3 regions of the Pseudescherichia sp. L3 genome follow, and region 1 is predicted to be linked to each of the others. Evidence: predicted binding sites of a transcription regulator. Region 1 holds the regulator's gene; each other region holds the start of a gene.
The links. The regulator Fur, encoded in region 1, represses iron uptake genes when iron is present. The targets are predictions, from matches to a motif close to ATAATAATGAGAACNACTATCAA.

Region 1 (5,536 bases):
ATAGCGGGTGAGGAGAGAAGTATGGGCTATGTATTCGAAAATAAAACGGTTGTCATTACCGGGGCTGCCAAAGGCATCGGCGAGGGCATCGCCAGAAAATTTGCCGATGCGGGCGCAAATCTGGTGCTGTCGGACTACTCGGCTGAGGTGACAGAGACCGCCGAGCGATTGAGAGAGGAGTACCATGAAAATATTATCTCCTTCGTCGCCGACGTCACCAATGAAGAGCAGGTCACCGAGCTCTACCGCCTCGCGCATCGTACCTTTGGCAGCATTGATGTCTCTATCCAAAACGCCGGCATTATCACCATTGACCGCTTCGATAAAATGACGCGTCAGGAGTTCGATAACGTACTCAGCGTGAACACCACCGGCGTATGGCTATGCTGCCGCGAGGCGGCAAAGTATATGGTCAAGCAGCAGAGTGGGCGTCTGATCAACACCTCTTCCGGCCAGGGCCGGGTTGGCTTTATCTACACCCCGCACTACGCGGCCAGCAAAATGGGCGTAATTGGCATTACCCAAAGCCTCGCGCTAGAGCTGGCCCAGCACAACATTACGGTGAACGCGTTCTGCCCTGGGATCATCGAGACCAACATGTGGGACTACAACGACCGCGTGTGGGGCGAGATCCTGAGCACGCCAGAGAAGCAGTATAAAAAAGGCGAGCTTATGGAGGAATGGGTGCAGGGGATCCCCCTCAAGCGGGCGGGCAAACCTGCCGACGTTGCCGGGCTGGTGGCATTTCTGGCGTCCGAGGATGCGGCCTACATTACGGGGCAAACCATCAACGTTGATGGCGGCTTGATCATGTCGTAACACATTTTGGAGTGAAACCATGGATAAACACTTTTCCCAAAGACTGTTTGATTTAAGCGATCGCGTCGCGTTTGTCACCGGGGCAGGCAGCGGTATTGGTCAAATGATTGCTTACGGCTTTGCCAGCGCGGGGGCGAAGGTGGCCTGCTTCGATCTACGCGAGGATGGCGGCCTGCTGGAAACCGTAAACACGATTCAGGAGATGGGCGGCAGCGCCTTTGCCTATACCGGCGACGTACGCGACATTGCGCACCTGCGCGCTGCTATCGCGGAGGTGAAGACGCGGTTTGGTCGTCTTGATGTAGCGCTCAACGCCGCCGGGATTGCCAACGCTAATCCGGCGCTGGAGATGGAGCCAGACCAGTGGCAGCGGGTTATCGATATCAACCTGACCGGCGTCTGGAACAGCTGTAAAGCCGAGGCCGAGCTGATGCTGGAGAGCGGCGGCGGCTCGATCATCAATATCGCCTCTATGTCCGGCGTGATTGTTAACCGGGGGCTGGAGCAGGCCCATTATAACTGCTCGAAGGCAGGGGTGATCCACTTAAGCAAAAGCCTGGCGATGGAGTGGGCGGAGAAAAATATCCGCGTTAACACAATTAGCCCAGGCTACACCGCGACCCCGATGAATACCCGTCCAGAGATGGTGCACCAGACAAAATCGTTTGAGAGCCAGACGCCTATGCAGCGTATGGCAAAAGTTGAGGAGATGGCTGGCCCGGCGATTTTCCTTGCTGCGGATGCCTCGTCGTTCTGCACCGGTGTGGATCTGCTGGTCGATGGCGGGTTTGTTTGCTGGTAACAAACGGCAGGCCATAGATAAAAAAAGGGTCACCCTGAGGTGACCCTTTTTCGTTACCGTATCAATTACAGCTTACGCGGCGTGGTCTCATGCGCGTGTTCATTTTCACGGCAGTCGCCTTCGGCGCAGTGACCGTAAAGATAGAGGCTGTGGTTCGTCAGGCGGATGCCGTGCTTCGTAGCGATTTCACGCTGGCGAGCTTCGATAGAATCATCGCTAAACTCGATCACCTTGCCGCAGTCGAGGCAGATCAGATGATCGTGGTGATGCTGCTGGGTCAGTTCGAAAACGGACTTGCCGCCCTCAAAGTTATGACGGGTGACAATCCCGGCATCATCAAACTGGTTAAGCACACGATACACGGTAGCCAGACCAATTTCCTCGCCCATGTCGATCAGTCGCTTGTATAAGTCTTCCGCACTGACATGATGGTTATCCGGTCCCTGAAGCACTTCCAGAATTTTTAAACGAGGAAGCGTGACTTTCAAGCCGGCCTTCTTTAATGCGGTGTTATTGTCAGTCATGCGGAGTCTGTCCTGTTGCTAATCGATTCACTTCCGAGGCGGAAGTTAATGAGAATGACCTTGAGTAAATGCGTCTCATTATAGAATTGCCACTTCTTAATGAAAACTACAAGTCCTCAAGTAAAGTATGCGTATAAAAACGTGGCCTCGCCAACAAACTATCGTTGTGCAACCCGTTTGACCAGGGGATATTGTACAGGTATGTACGCGAAAGTTAAAAATTTGTAGCAATTATTTCTATTGCTTTTATCTATCAATAGCAGCGCAGCACATAGGCTGCGCCGTCTATCATCAGGCGTTAACGATCTCGTCCAGGTGCAGCTCTTCAGAGATCTGCTTCACCCACTTCTCAACGCGCTCGGCGGTCAGTTCCGGCTGGCGGTCTTCATCAATGGCGAGACCCACGAAGTGATCGTCATCGGCCAGGCCTTTAGACGCTTCGAAGTGGTAACCGGCGGTTGGCCAGTGGCCGACGATAGTCGCCCCGTTGGGTTCAATGATATCACGAATGGTGCCGAGGGCATCACAGAAGTACTCTGCGTAATCTTCCTGGTCGCCACAGCCGAACAGCGCCACCAGCTTACCGTTGAAGTCTACCTCTTCCAGCGTTGGGAAGAAGTCATCCCAGTCGCACTGCGCTTCACCATAGTACCAGGTTGGGATGCCCAGCAGCAGGATATCATAGCCTTCCAGATCTTCTTTGCTGCTCTTGGCAATGTCATGCACGTCAGCAACGTCTGGACCAAGCTGCTTTTGGATCATCTTTGCGATATTTTCGGTGTTACCGGTGTCGCTACCGAAAAAAATACCTGTAATTGCCATGAGTAAAATAACCTCTTGAAACTTAATGATATGGTGGTGGAGCACGGCCCACGGATAAGGGCAATAATAGCAGAACAGCGGCGTACGCGAAATTCGTAATCGCCCAGACTGCACTCTGTGCTACATGAAAGTGTGATTTGATGTGTTTTTCAGACGTCGCCCTGGCAGTGCAGGGCCTTGAGCTGGGTAAGCAGCAGCTCTTCGATCAGTTCGCTACGGCTCATCTGCCGGGCATCGGCCAGCGCGTTGAGCGCCTCAACGGCGTCGGCGTTCATCTTCAGCTCGACGCGCTTAAGCCCACGAACTTTATCGCGTTTAAGCTGGTTGCGCTTATTGATGCGTAGCTGTTCGTCACGCGAAAGCGGATTCGTTTTCGGTCGTCCCGGGCGACGCTCGTTCGCGAACAGATCTAGTGTCGTACGGTCCGTTTGTTCTTTTGCCATGATTTAGGGTGACGTCGAGGGAAAACAGGCTGCCAGGGTATCCCTGCGCGATTAGCGCGCCATCATACATCAGCAGAGCAGGGACGCCAACGACCGTAAGCCTTGCCGCGTCCGGTCGCCGGGTTTTTAATCAGCCTGCATCGTGCGCCAGATAGCGGCGGATCGCCCGCAGCACTGCCTCGGGCTTTTCAGCGTGTACCCAGTGGCCAGCACCGGCAATCACGTGCGCCCGTGCCTGCGGGAACTGAGCAAGCAGCGCATCGCGATGCACCTCGGTGACGTAGGGCGACTGGCCGCCGCGCACAAACAGCGCCGGGCGATCCCAGGCGGGCACGGTCTGCCAGCCAATAATCTCTTCGTAGCGATCCCACAGCGCCGGCACGTTGAAGCGCCATTCGCCGTCGATAAACGATTTCAGAAGAAACTGAATAACGCCCTCTTCGTGCAGCGTCTGGCGCATCAGGGCGGCGGCCTGCTGGCGGCTGGTGGCCCCGGCAGCCGTCACCGCGTTGATAGCGGCAAAAATGTCGTCGTGGCGGCGTACCTGATAGGCAACGGGGGCAATATCAATGGCGACCAGCTGGTCAATGCGTTCAGGGGCGAGCGCGGTAAGCGCCATGACCGCCTTGCCGCCCATAGAGTGGCCGATAAACGTCGCCTTCTCCAGGCCCTGTGCGTCGAGCGTATCCAGCAGATCCTGCGCCATGGCCGGGTAGTTCATCTCCGGCGAGCGGGGAGAGAGACCATGGTTGCGCATATCAACCTGAATGATATCGTGATCGTTTACCAGATCGCGCGCCAGCACGCCGAGGTTGTCCAGGCTGCCAAACAGACCGTGGACCAGGACGATGGGAGAATTGTTGTGCGGATGTTGTGCAGATTGCGCTCGGGTATTCAATTTCATGGCAAAGTTCTTTTTTTCGCTCTGTCGGGTTAGGGTATTATGTTGACCATTCTACCGCCTGGCTGCAAGGGGTCGACGCGAACCGACTTTTGCCTGACGTTAACCGTTGTTGAGATTTCGCCTATAATCCCAACAGCTTGTATTCAGATAAGATACTCCACTGGATTAAAATGAAAACGATCGAAGTTGATGATGAGCTTTACAGCTATATTGCTAGCCACACCAAACACATCGGCGAGAGCGCATCCGAGATTTTACGCCGGATGCTGAAGTTTACCGCCAACGGCAGCAGGCCAGCGGCCACCGCCCCGAAAGAGGCCGTCATTGTCAACGCCCCAGCCGAGGTGAAGCCGGCTAATCCTGTGAAAGACAAAGTCCGTGCCATGCGCGAGCTGCTGCTGTCTGATGAATATGCAGAACAGAGAAAAGCGGTTAACCGCTTCATGCTGGTGCTGTCTACACTCTATTCATTGGATGAGAAAGCGTTTGCCGAGGCGACGGAGTCCCTGCACGGCCGTACCCGTGTTTACTTTGCCGGCGATCAGCAGACGCTGCTGCAAAACGGGGCGCAGACCAAACCTAAGCACCTGGCAAATACGCCATACTGGGTGATCACGAATACGAATACGGACCGCAAACGCAGCATGGTGGAGCATATCATGCAGTCGATGCAGTTCCCGGTGGAGCTGATTGATAAGGTTTGCGGCACAATCTAACCCTTGCATAAGAAGGATCAGGCAATGGCAAATCATGAACGCGCAGGACAGCCTGCACAACAGGGCGATCTGATTAACGTCGCTCAGCTTACCGCGCAGTACTACGTGCTGAAGCCGGAAGTGGGCAATAGCGAACATGCGGTAAAATTTGGCACCTCCGGCCACCGCGGCAGTTCGGTACGCCATAGCTTCAACGAACCGCACATTTTGGCTATTGCGCAGGCGATTGCTGAAGAGCGCGCTAAAAACGGCATCACCGGGCCGTGCTATGTCGGTAAGGATACTCACGCGCTCTCCGAGCCGGCGTTTATCTCCGTGCTGGAAGTGCTGGCTGCCAACGGCGTCGATATCATCGTGCAGGAGAACAACGGCTATACGCCAACGCCTGCGGTATCGAATGCTATCCTCGAGCACAACAAGCAGGGTGGCGCGCAGGCTGACGGCATCGTCATTACCCCTTCGCACAACCCGCCGGAAGATGGCGGCATCAAATATAATCCACCTAA
Region 2 (5,536 bases), 210 kb from region 1:
GGATATTTTTAACTTCGTCATCCTTACCGCTATTCTCTCAGCGGCGAATTCCGGACTCTATGCATCGGGCCGCATGCTGTGGTCGCTGTCTAATGAAAAAACGTTGCCGGGCTGTTTTTCCCGCGTCAATAAGAACGGCGTGCCGCTGGTCGCGCTGACCGTCTCTATGCTGGGTGGCCTGCTGGCGCTGCTGTCCAGCGTTATCGCGCCTGACACCGTATTCGTTGCCCTCAGCGCCATCTCTGGTTTTGCCGTTGTGGCCGTATGGCTCAGTATCTGCGCGGCACACTTTATCTTTCGTCGCCGGCATTTACAGTCGGGCAAGCCGCTGCACGATCTAAAATACAGGGCACCCTGGTATCCGCTGGTGCCCGTGCTGGGATTCGTGCTGTGTCTGCTGGCCTGCGTCGGCCTGGCGTTCGATCCAGACCAGCGCATTGCGCTTTACTGTGGTCTGCCTTTTGTTGCTCTTTGCTACGGCACCTATTTTCTCACTCATAAAACAAATTCGACGGAGGCTGACTATGCCGCAGATTAATCCTCTTACCGCGCTGCTTAAAAGCCACCCCTTTATTGTCCTCGATGGCGCGCTGGCCACCGAGCTGGAAGCGCGCGGATGCAACCTTGCCGATAGCCTCTGGTCCGCCAAAGTATTAATGGAAAATCCACAGCTCATCCGGGATGTGCATCTGGATTACTTCCGCGCGGGCGCACAGGTAGCCATTACTGCCAGTTACCAGGCCACGCCTGCTGGCTTTGCGGCGCGCGGGCTGACCGAGTCGCAATCGAGATCGCTTATTGAGCACAGCGTGGCACTGGCGCGAGAGGCACGGGAAATTTACCAGGCGGAAAACGCCAGCGCGGGTCCGCTGCTGGTGGCGGGCTCTGTCGGGCCATACGGTGCCTATCTGGCCGATGGCTCTGAGTATCGCGGTGACTACGTGCGTAGCACCGAAGAATTTCAGGCGTTTCATCGTCCGCGGATTGAAGCCTTGCTCAATGCCGGCGCAGATCTGCTGGCCTGTGAAACCTTACCCGCGTTTGCAGAGGTAGAGGCCCTGGCAGACCTGCTGTTGGATTACCCGCAGGCGCAGGCGTGGTTCTCATTTACCCTACGTGACGAGAACCACTTGAGTGACGGCACGCCTCTTACCCGGGTCGTGGACACGCTGGCAAACTGTTCGCAAATCGTTGCGCTGGGGATTAACTGTATTGCGCTGGAGAAAACGACCGCAGCACTAAAACATCTGCACAGCCTGACTGCGCTACCGCTGGTTGTCTATCCTAACTCCGGTGAAACCTACGATGCAACCACGAAAGAGTGGCATGCTCACGGCGATTCATGCGCATCTTTAGTGGGGTATCTGCCGCAGTGGTTAGAGGCAGGCGCGAGACTCATTGGCGGATGCTGCCGGACTAGCCCAAAGGATATCGCAGCGCTGAGTAAGCGCCGCTGACGGGCCTAATGCTCTCACATGGATGTGGAAGCCTTTAAAAACCCCATAATAATCATGCCATTATAGAAACATTTTTTAACAATACCTGTTTACATTGTAACGATAATTCATATCATTCTGATAATCACTATCACCTGCAAAGGTGGTGTTCTTGCGGTATGGGGCATCAACGCCCCCGACATCGTGAAAAATCAGGACGATCATAATAATGAAATCGCGTTGCTCCTGGGCACTCAGCCCTTGTTTATTGATGATGCTAGCCACTGATGCTTCGGCTGAGGGACAAAAAGAGGAGTCGATGGTGGTCGCCGCCAGCCGTACGAATCACAGCATTTCCGACATGGCACAGACTACCTGGGTCGTTGAACAGGCTGAAATTGAGCAGCAGGTTCAGGGCGGTAAAGAGCTCAAAGAGGTGCTGGCGCAGTTGATTCCCGGTATGGATGTCAGTAGCCAGGGACGTACCAACTACGGTATGAATATGCGCGGTCGTTCAATGATGGTAATGGTCGACGGCGTGCGTCTAAACTCCTCCCGCAGCGACAGCCGCCAGCTGGATTCTATCGATCCGTTTAATATCACCCGCATTGAAGTGATCTCCGGCGCAACCTCCCTCTACGGCGGCGGCAGTACCGGCGGCTTAATCAATATCGTCACTAAAAAGGGCCAACCGGAAACGGAAGTCGAGTTCCAGACTGGCGCAAAAACGGGCTTCAATAGCCATAACGACAATGACGAGAACATTGCGGCGGCGGTGAGCGGCGGCAACGACAACGCCTCAGGACGCCTGTCAGTCGCTTATCAGCGCTTTGGCGGCTGGTACGATGGCAAAGGCAACGAGGTGAATATTGATAACACCCAGACCGGTTTGCAATACTCTGACCGGCTAGACGTCATGGGCACCGGCACGCTGAATATCGACGCTCATCAGCAGTTGCAGCTCACCACCCAGTATTACAAAAGTGAATCCGACGGTAAGCACGGCCTCTATCTGGGGGAGAACTTCTCGGCGGTAACCGGTGCTGGCAGCGCATACAACAAGAACAATCTCGACTCAGACCGCATTCCCGGTACCGAGCGCCATCTGATCAACCTGCAATATTCCAATACTGATTTCCTGGGTCAGGATCTGCTGGCACAAATTTACTACCGCGATGAAAGCCTGACGTTCTACCCCTTCCCCACCCTTTCAGGCGGCCGGGTAACCAGCATTGGCGCATCACAGCAAAAAACCGATTTTTACGGCGGCAAACTCACTCTCAACAGCAAACCGCTGGATGATTTATCGCTGACGTGGGGTGTCGATGCCGAGCATGAAGTCTTCGACGCCAATCAGCAATTTTTCGACCTCAGCAAAGCAGCTGCCAGCGGTGGTATGAAGCTGGATGACGCGTATAACGTTGGCCGCTATCCGGGCTATAGCATTACCAACCTCGCCCCCTTCCTGCAAACCAGCTACGACATCTCCGCTATCACCCTGAGCGGCGGCGTGCGCTATCAGTACACGGAAAACCGGGTCGACGACTTTGTTGGTTACGCTCAACAGCAGGGTATTGCCACAGGCAGAGCCACCTCGGCAGACGCTGTGCCGGGCGGGAAAACTGACTACAACAACCTGCTCTTTAACGCTGGCATTCTGGGGCATCTGACCGAGCGCCAGCAGCTCTGGTTTAACTTCTCCCAGGGCTTTGAGATCCCGGACCTGGCGAAATATTACGGCTCCGGCACCTATCAGCTGGTGAACGGCCATTACCGCCTGGTCAACAGCGTTAACGTTAACGACTCAAAACTCGACGGTATTAAAGTTGATGCCTACGAGCTGGGCTGGCGCTACACTGGGGATAACCTGCGCACGCAGATTGCCGGTTACTATTCGCTCTCCGATAAAACCATCAACATCAACAAAAGCGACATGACCATCAACGTTGAAGATGACAAGCGTCGCATCTACGGTGTTGAAGGCCAGGTGGACTACTTCTTTACCGACAGCGAGTGGAGCACGGGTACCAACTTTAACGTCATCAAATCGCAAACCCGCGTCGACGGAAAGTGGGAAAAGCTGACGGTAGACAGTGCCAGCCCGTCCAAAATGAGCGCATGGGTCACCTGGGCACCGGGCGACTGGACGCTGCGCCTGCAAAGTACCCAGACGTTTGATTTGTCTGATGACGCCGGAAAGCACATCGACGGGTATAACACCGTTGACCTGTTAGGCAGTTACCTTCTGCCGGTGGGCAAGCTGAGCTTTAGCGTAGAAAACCTGCTGGATGAAGATTACACCACCGCATGGGGACAGCGCGCACCGGGTCTGTATAGCCCAACCTACGGTGCTGAGAACCTGTATACTTACAAAGGCCGTGGCCGTACTTTTGGCCTGAACTACTCGGTCTTATTCTGATAGTTACTGCCGCCTGCCATCACACGCTGACGATGGCAGTCGGTTGGCTCCAGTTTTCTCCCTTCGGATGAACACACCTCCAGCGGCTGTATGGGCTGGCCATTGGCGTTGTCCAGCAAGACAGAGTGCGCTTCACCTTCATCAAACATATAGCGCTCCCCCCACTGCCGCATCGCTACCACAACAGGAAAAATAGCACGTCCCTTTTCGGTAAGAACATACTCTTTGTATGCGCTGCCGTCTGAGGCCGGGCAGATCTCAAACACGCCGATATCAACCAGCTGTTTCAGGCGGGACGCGAGAATATTTTTAGCAAGTCCCAGATTCTTTTGAAACTCGCTGAATCTGCGCACATCGTCAAATGCTTCCCTGATGATCATCAGACACCAGCGTTCACCAATCGACTCCAGCGTTCTGGCAACCGGACATTCACTGGTTCGAAGGGATTCCTGTTTTGCCATCTGCTTTCTCTCATCTTACCTGTTAACAGACGCCAGTATAGGGGCCTCTTAAATCGGTTGCAAAAAAAAACCTCCAGTGCTATTCCTACTCGCATGTAGTTTTAAAAAGAAACCAGAATGCGAGAGCGAAATGGAGTGTAAAGCAGAGTTGAATGCTGATGTGGCGCTGGCCGCGCCTGATGTCGCGAGCCCGGTGCTCAAACCCTGGATAACGTTTTTATTCTCCCTAACCTGTGCGCTGGCGGTGGCGAATGTCTATTCTGCCCAGCCTTTGCTTGAATCCATCTCCCTCAGTCTGCAGGTTCCTGCTGGGATGATCGGCAGCGTGGTGACCGTGACCCAGGTGGGCTATGCCGCCGGATTGATCTTTCTGGTTCCCCTGGGCGATCGCGTTAAGCGAAAAACCCTGGTCGTCACGCTGCTATTACTGTCAATGCTGGCTTTGATCGTGGCAGGATTATCACCCAATTTTGTCACTCTGCTGTGCGCGGTGCTCTTTATTGGCCTGATGGCGGTTGTAGTGCAACTTGTGGTTGCCTGGGCCGCAATACTGGCTGCTCCCCAGCGACGCGGTAAGGTTGTAGGCACGGTGACGAGCGGCATTGTTTTAGGGATCCTGCTGGCCCGTTTTATCTCTGGCAGCATCGCCGATATGGCTGGCTGGCGGGCCGTTTACCTGATCGCAGCCTTTTTAATGTTGCTCATCGCCTGCATCGTGGCGAAAGGGGTCCCCGCTACGCCGCCGCAGGCACGTGCGCCCTCTTACCTCTCTCTGCTGGCGTCTGCTTTCCGCCTGTTTATTACTGAACCGCAATTGAGAAAGGGTGGCGTTTTTGCACTGCTTATCTTTGCAGCCTTCAGTATGCTATGGACCACCATGGTCATGCCACTCAGCGCCCTGGCACTGTCTCATACCCAGATAGGCATGTTTGGTTTGGCAGGTATTGCCGGCGCGCTGGCGGCAGCGAAAGCAGGTGCATGGGCAGACCGGGGCTGGGGGCAACGTGCTACCGGGTTAGCCCTTGCGTTGTTGACACTCTCATGGCTCCCCATCGCTTATACCGAAACGTCACTGGTATGGCTCGTCGTCGGTATCATCATGCTGGACTTCGCTGTGCAAACCGTTCACGTGATAAGCCAGAGCACCCTCATTGCTGCCCGGCCAGAGGCCGCAAGTCGGCTGGTGGGCGCATATATGTGTTTTTACTCAATAGGCAGTG
Region 3 (5,536 bases), 360 kb from region 1:
AATTCCAGGAAGGGCTGATGCGGCTCGTCTTTTGGTACGTTGGCCTCGGCGGGCTCGCTCTCTGTACCGTTGGTCTGGCCCGGTAGCTCCGGCAGCGCGTCACCGCTCTCAACGCGCTCAAGATAGTTAAAGATGGCCTGCTTAATCAGCCAGTGCGGCGTGCGATCGATCTGCGTCGCGGCCTGCTTAATACGTTCCCGCGTGGCATCATCAAGCTTAACCCCCATCGTGGTGCTACCCATGCATCTACTCCTCAATATTATCGTCACTCAACTCGTTAGCGAGGAATATCTACCATGTTGCAACTTTGTGCAACCATGTTAATTGTGACGCGGCCAGCAAGCTGAAAAATGAATGGATTGTTAAAAGAGATCCCGCTCTCATAATCAGCGCTAGCATGCTGAAAAGCCAGGAACCATGCGGTGCTTAACACTTTTGCACGGTGTTACCTTGCAAAGCGTGAGCGAGTGCAACCTATTAGAAAATGGTATCGTAACGGGGATGTAATTCATGTGAATGCCATGTTAAATCGATTGTGGTTAGAAATCGCTTCCGGCAGGATACGGTCGCCCAACACAACAACGAGACTTTTTCCCCGTTCCGGAAAAGGTCAGCGCAGCAGATATGACGTTTGCTGACGAAGAGATCTGGAGACTTTTGAATGGCAATGAGCACACCGATGCTGGTGACGTTTCTTATTTACATCTTTGGCATGATTTTGATTGGCTTTGTCGCCTGGCGATCGACAAAAAACTTTGACGACTATATTCTCGGCGGGCGCAGCCTGGGGCCGATGGTAACTGCCCTCTCTGCGGGCGCATCCGATATGAGCGGCTGGCTGCTGATGGGCCTGCCTGGGGCAATTTTTATCTCTGGTATCTCTGAAAGCTGGATCGCTATTGGCCTGACGCTGGGGGCCTGGATCAACTGGAAGCTGGTGGCGGGCCGCCTGCGCGTGCACACCGAGGTGAACAACAATGCCCTGACGCTGCCGGACTACTTCACCGGCCGCTTTGAAGATCGTAGCCGCGTGCTGCGCATCATCTCTGCGCTGGTTATCCTGCTCTTCTTCACCATCTACTGTGCCTCTGGCATCGTGGCAGGGGCGCGTCTGTTTGAAAGCACCTTTGGCATGAGCTACGAAACGGCGCTGTGGGCCGGTGCGGCAGCAACCATCATCTATACCTTCGTGGGCGGCTTCCTGGCCGTAAGCTGGACCGACACCGTGCAGGCCAGCCTGATGATCTTCGCCCTGATCCTCACTCCGGTCATGGTGATGGTCTCCGTGGGCGGCTTCGATGAGTCGCTGATGGTCATTAAGCAGAAGAGCATTGAAAACGTCGACATGCTCAAAGGGCTGAACTTCGTGGCTATCGTCTCGCTGCTGGGCTGGGGCCTGGGCTACTTTGGCCAGCCGCATATTCTGGCGCGCTTTATGGCGGCGGACTCCCACCACACCATCGTTCACGCTCGGCGGATCAGCATGACCTGGATGATCCTCTGCCTGGCCGGTGCGGTCGCCGTAGGCTTCTTCGGTATCGCTTACTACAGCAACAACCCAGGGCAGGCTGGGGCGGTAAACCAGAACGCCGAGCGCGTGTTCATCGAACTGGCGCAGGTGCTGTTTAACCCATGGGTTGCCGGCGTGCTGCTCTCTGCTATTTTGGCAGCGGTGATGTCGACCCTGAGCTGCCAGCTGCTGGTCTGCTCCAGCGCCATCACAGAAGATCTCTACAAGGCGTTTCTGCGTAAACACGCAAGCCAGACGGAGCTGGTGTGGGTCGGACGTGTCATGGTGCTGGTGGTCGCGCTGGTGGCTATTGCCCTGGCGGCTAACCCGGAAAACCGCGTGCTGGGTCTGGTGAGCTATGCCTGGGCTGGTTTTGGTGCCGCCTTTGGTCCGGTGGTGCTCTTCTCGGTGCTGTGGTCGCGCATGACCCGTAACGGCGCGCTGGCAGGGATGATCATCGGGGCGGTAACCGTTATCGTCTGGAAGCACTTTGAGCTGCTGGGCCTGTATGAGATCATTCCAGGCTTTATCTTCGGCAGCATCGGTATTGTGCTCTTCAGCCTGCTGGACAAAGCGCCGTCCGCAAGCATGCAGGCGCGCTTTGCCGAGGCGGATGCGCACTACCACACCAAGCCGGAACCACGCGTAGCAAACTAACCGTTATACACGCACCGGAGCCGCTTTCCGGTGCGTTTTCTCACTTCTTATTTACAATTCTCCAACCTTTGGTTCACCGTCCAGTGCGTGGCCTGTTCTGCGTAACATTCTGAGAAACTTCCGTGCAGAAATTACTTGTGTTTCTTGCTGCCGTAATGATAATCACTATCATTGAAATTTACTTTTCTTTGCATCATTTGACGCTGATTAACATTCAAAGGTTTACCGCATGTTTGTGCCATTTCTCATTATGTTACGCGAAGGTCTCGAAGCGGCGCTGATCGTTAGCCTCATCGCCAGCTACCTCAAGCGTACCCAACGCGGCCGCTGGATAGGTGTGATGTGGATCGGCGTTTTTCTCGCCGCCGCGCTCTGCCTCGCGCTCGGTATCATCATCAATGAAACCACCGGCGAGTTTCCTCAGAAAGAGCAGGAGCTGTTTGAGGGCATCGTCGCGGTCATCGCCGTGGTGATCCTGACATGGATGGTTTTCTGGATGCGCAAAGTGTCGCGCAACGTCAAGGTGCAGCTTGAGCAGGCCGTTGATAACGCCCTGAAGCAGGGCAATCATCACGGCTGGGCACTGATTATGATGGTCTTCTTTGCTGTGGCGCGGGAAGGGCTGGAGTCGGTCTTCTTCCTGCTGGCGGCGTTTCAGCAGGATGTGGGTATCTGGCCTCCTGTGGGGGCCCTCACCGGGCTGGCGACGGCGGTGGTCATCGGCTTCCTTATCTACTGGGGCGGTATTCGCCTTAACATGGCCGCGTTTTTCAAATGGACCAGCCTGTTTATCCTGCTGGTAGCCGCCGGGCTGGCCGCGGGGGCGATCCGCGCCTTCCACGAAGCGGGCCTGTGGAACCATTTCCAACAGGTGGCCTTCGATCTCAGCAACACCCTGAGCACCCATACGCTGTTTGGCACGTTGCTGGAGGGCATTTTTGGCTACCAGGAAGCCCCCAGCGTCAGTGAGGTGGTGGTCTGGTTTGCCTATCTTATTCCGGCGCTGGTGCTGTTTATGCTGCCGCCGCGCCCAGGGGCGCAGATGTCGCCCGGGGCTTCCTGATGTTTACTCAGCGTGACAATAATAGTTACAACATACTTTTAAAGGGAAAGGTCATGGCAACGCATTTTCGTCATAGTGCTTTACAGGTTGGTATTGCCGCGCTGCTCGCCTGCGCGTTTAACGCCCAGGCGGCGGATGTTCCTCAGGTGAAGGTTACGGTAACGGATAAACAGTGTGAACCGATGAACCTCACGGTCAACGCGGGCAAGACGCAGTTCATTATCCTCAACCACAGCCAGAAAGCGCTGGAGTGGGAGATCCTGAAGGGCGTCATGGTGGTTGAGGAGCGGGAGAACATCGCGCCGGGCTTTAGCCAGAAGCTGACCGCTAACCTGCAGCCGGGTGAATATGAGATGACCTGCGGCCTGCTGACCAATCCCAAGGGCAAGCTGATTGTCAAAGGTGCCTCCACGGCGGATGCGGCTAAAGGTGACGCACTGCTGAGCCTGGGCGGAGCTATTACCGCGTATAAAGCTTACGTGACCCAGGAGATGACGGGACTGGTGGCGAAGACCAAAGCCTTTACCGATGCGGTGAAGGCGGGCGATATCGAGAAAGCGAAAGCGCTCTATGCCCCGACGCGTCAGCACTACGAGCGTATTGAGCCTATCGCCGAGCTCTTCTCTGACCTCGACGGCAGCATTGATGCCCGTGAAGATGACTACGAGCAAAAAGCCGCCGATCCGAAATTTACCGGTTTCCACCGCCTCGAAAAAGCGCTGTTTGGTGATAATTCCACTAAAGGCATGGAGCAGTATGCGGAGCAGCTCAACAGCGACGTGCTGGAGCTGCAAAAACGCATCAGCGAGCTGGCCTTCCCGCCGTCAAAAGTGGTGGGTGGTGCGGCAGGGCTGATTGAAGAGGTTGCGGCCAGTAAAATTAGCGGTGAAGAGGATCGCTACAGCCACACCGATCTGTGGGACTTCCAGGCGAACGTCGACGGCGCACAGAAAATTGTCGATCTACTGCGTCCGCAGCTGCAGAAAGGCAACGCCGATCTGCTGGCGAAGGTAGACGCCAACTTTAAGAAGGTCGATACCATTCTCGCGAAATATCGCACCAAAGATGGCTTCGAAACCTATGACAAACTGACCGACGCCGATCGCACGGCGCTGAAAGGACCGATCACCACCCTGGCGGAAGATCTGGCCCAGCTGCGCGGCGTACTCGGACTGGATTAAGCATGACAGAGCATGATGTAGACGGCGTGAGCGAGCCTTCACGCCGTCGTTTACTAAAAAGTATGGGCGCGCTAGGTGGCGCGCTGGCGCTGGCGGGCGGCTGTCCGGTTGCCCACGCGGCCAAACCGACAAGCGCGCCGGGCACCCTGTCGCCGGATGCGCGGATGGAGACCCAGCCGTTCTATGGCGAGCATCAGGCAGGGATCCTGACACCGCAGCAGGCCTCAATGATGCTGGTGGCGTTTGACGTGCTGGCCAGCGACAAATCTGAACTGGAGCGGCTGTTTCGTCTCCTGACCCAGCGGATTGCGTTTTTAACTACCGGCGGTCCCGCGCCACAAACGCCGAACCCACGTCTACCGCCAATGGACTCCGGTATTCTTGGCGGCTTTATTGCGCCAGATAACCTGACCATCACCGTCTCGGTAGGGTCATCGCTATTTGATGAGCGTTTTGGCCTGGGCCCGCAGCGTCCTGCCAAACTGGAGAAGATGACGCGCTTCCCCAACGACTCCCTGGACGCTGCCCTGTGCCATGGCGATCTGCTCTTGCAGATCTGCGCTAACACCGGGGATACGGTGATCCACGCCCTGCGCGATATCATTAAGTACACGCCGGATCTGCTTAGCATCCGCTGGAAGCGGGAAGGGTTTATCTCCGATCACGCGGCGCGCAGTAAAGGCAAAGAGACGCCGATCAACCTGCTGGGCTTTAAAGACGGCACCGGCAACCCGGACAGTGGAAACAGTAAGCTGATGCAGAGCGTGGTCTGGGTCACGCCCGACCAGCAGGAACCGGCCTGGACGGTGGGCGGCAGCTATCAGGCGGTACGCATCATCCAGTTCCACGTTGAGTTTTGGGACCGCACGCCGCTCAAGGAGCAGCAGACTATCTTTGGCCGGGACAAGCACAGCGGGGCACCGCTGGGCATGAAACATGAGCATGACGTGCCGGACTATAGTCGCGATCCAGAGGGTGAGGTCATTGCTCTCGACAGCCATATACGTCTTGCCAACCCGCGTACGCCAGAGACCGAGGTGAATCTGATGATGCGTCGCGGCTACAGCTACTCGTTGGGGGTGACCAACTCCGGCCAGCTGGATATGGGCCTGCTGTTTGTCTGCT

Region 2: the regulator Fur is predicted to act here: its motif matches at 1,569-1,591, upstream of NR795_RS00925 (TonB-dependent siderophore receptor).
Region 3: the regulator Fur is predicted to act here: its motif matches at 2,317-2,339, upstream of efeU (iron uptake transporter permease EfeU).

What each region holds. Positions count from the first base shown of each region.
Region 1 covers NZ_JANKYC010000001.1:391,941-397,476, forward strand. Annotated here, with positions in the region: gene NR795_RS01925 (SDR family oxidoreductase) at 22-819, shown strand; gene NR795_RS01930 (SDR family oxidoreductase) at 839-1,621, shown strand; gene fur (ferric iron uptake transcriptional regulator) at 1,687-2,145, opposite strand; gene fldA (flavodoxin FldA) at 2,437-2,967, opposite strand; gene ybfE (LexA regulated protein) at 3,117-3,410, opposite strand; gene ybfF (esterase) at 3,541-4,314, opposite strand; gene seqA (replication initiation negative regulator SeqA) at 4,485-5,030, shown strand; gene pgm (phosphoglucomutase (alpha-D-glucose-1,6-bisphosphate-dependent)) at 5,055-5,536, shown strand, end outside.
Region 2 covers NZ_JANKYC010000001.1:186,422-191,957, reverse strand. Annotated here, with positions in the region: gene mmuP (S-methylmethionine permease) at 1-538, shown strand, start outside; gene mmuM (homocysteine S-methyltransferase) at 525-1,457, shown strand; gene NR795_RS00925 (TonB-dependent siderophore receptor) at 1,666-3,855, shown strand; gene NR795_RS00920 (helix-turn-helix domain-containing protein) at 3,837-4,316, opposite strand; gene NR795_RS00915 (MFS transporter) at 4,447-5,536, shown strand, end outside.
Region 3 covers NZ_JANKYC010000001.1:755,530-761,065, forward strand. Annotated here, with positions in the region: gene putA (trifunctional transcriptional regulator/proline dehydrogenase/L-glutamate gamma-semialdehyde dehydrogenase) at 1-242, opposite strand, end outside; gene putP (sodium/proline symporter PutP) at 662-2,167, shown strand; gene efeU (iron uptake transporter permease EfeU) at 2,397-3,230, shown strand; gene efeO (iron uptake system protein EfeO) at 3,284-4,411, shown strand; gene efeB (iron uptake transporter deferrochelatase/peroxidase subunit) at 4,414-5,536, shown strand, end outside.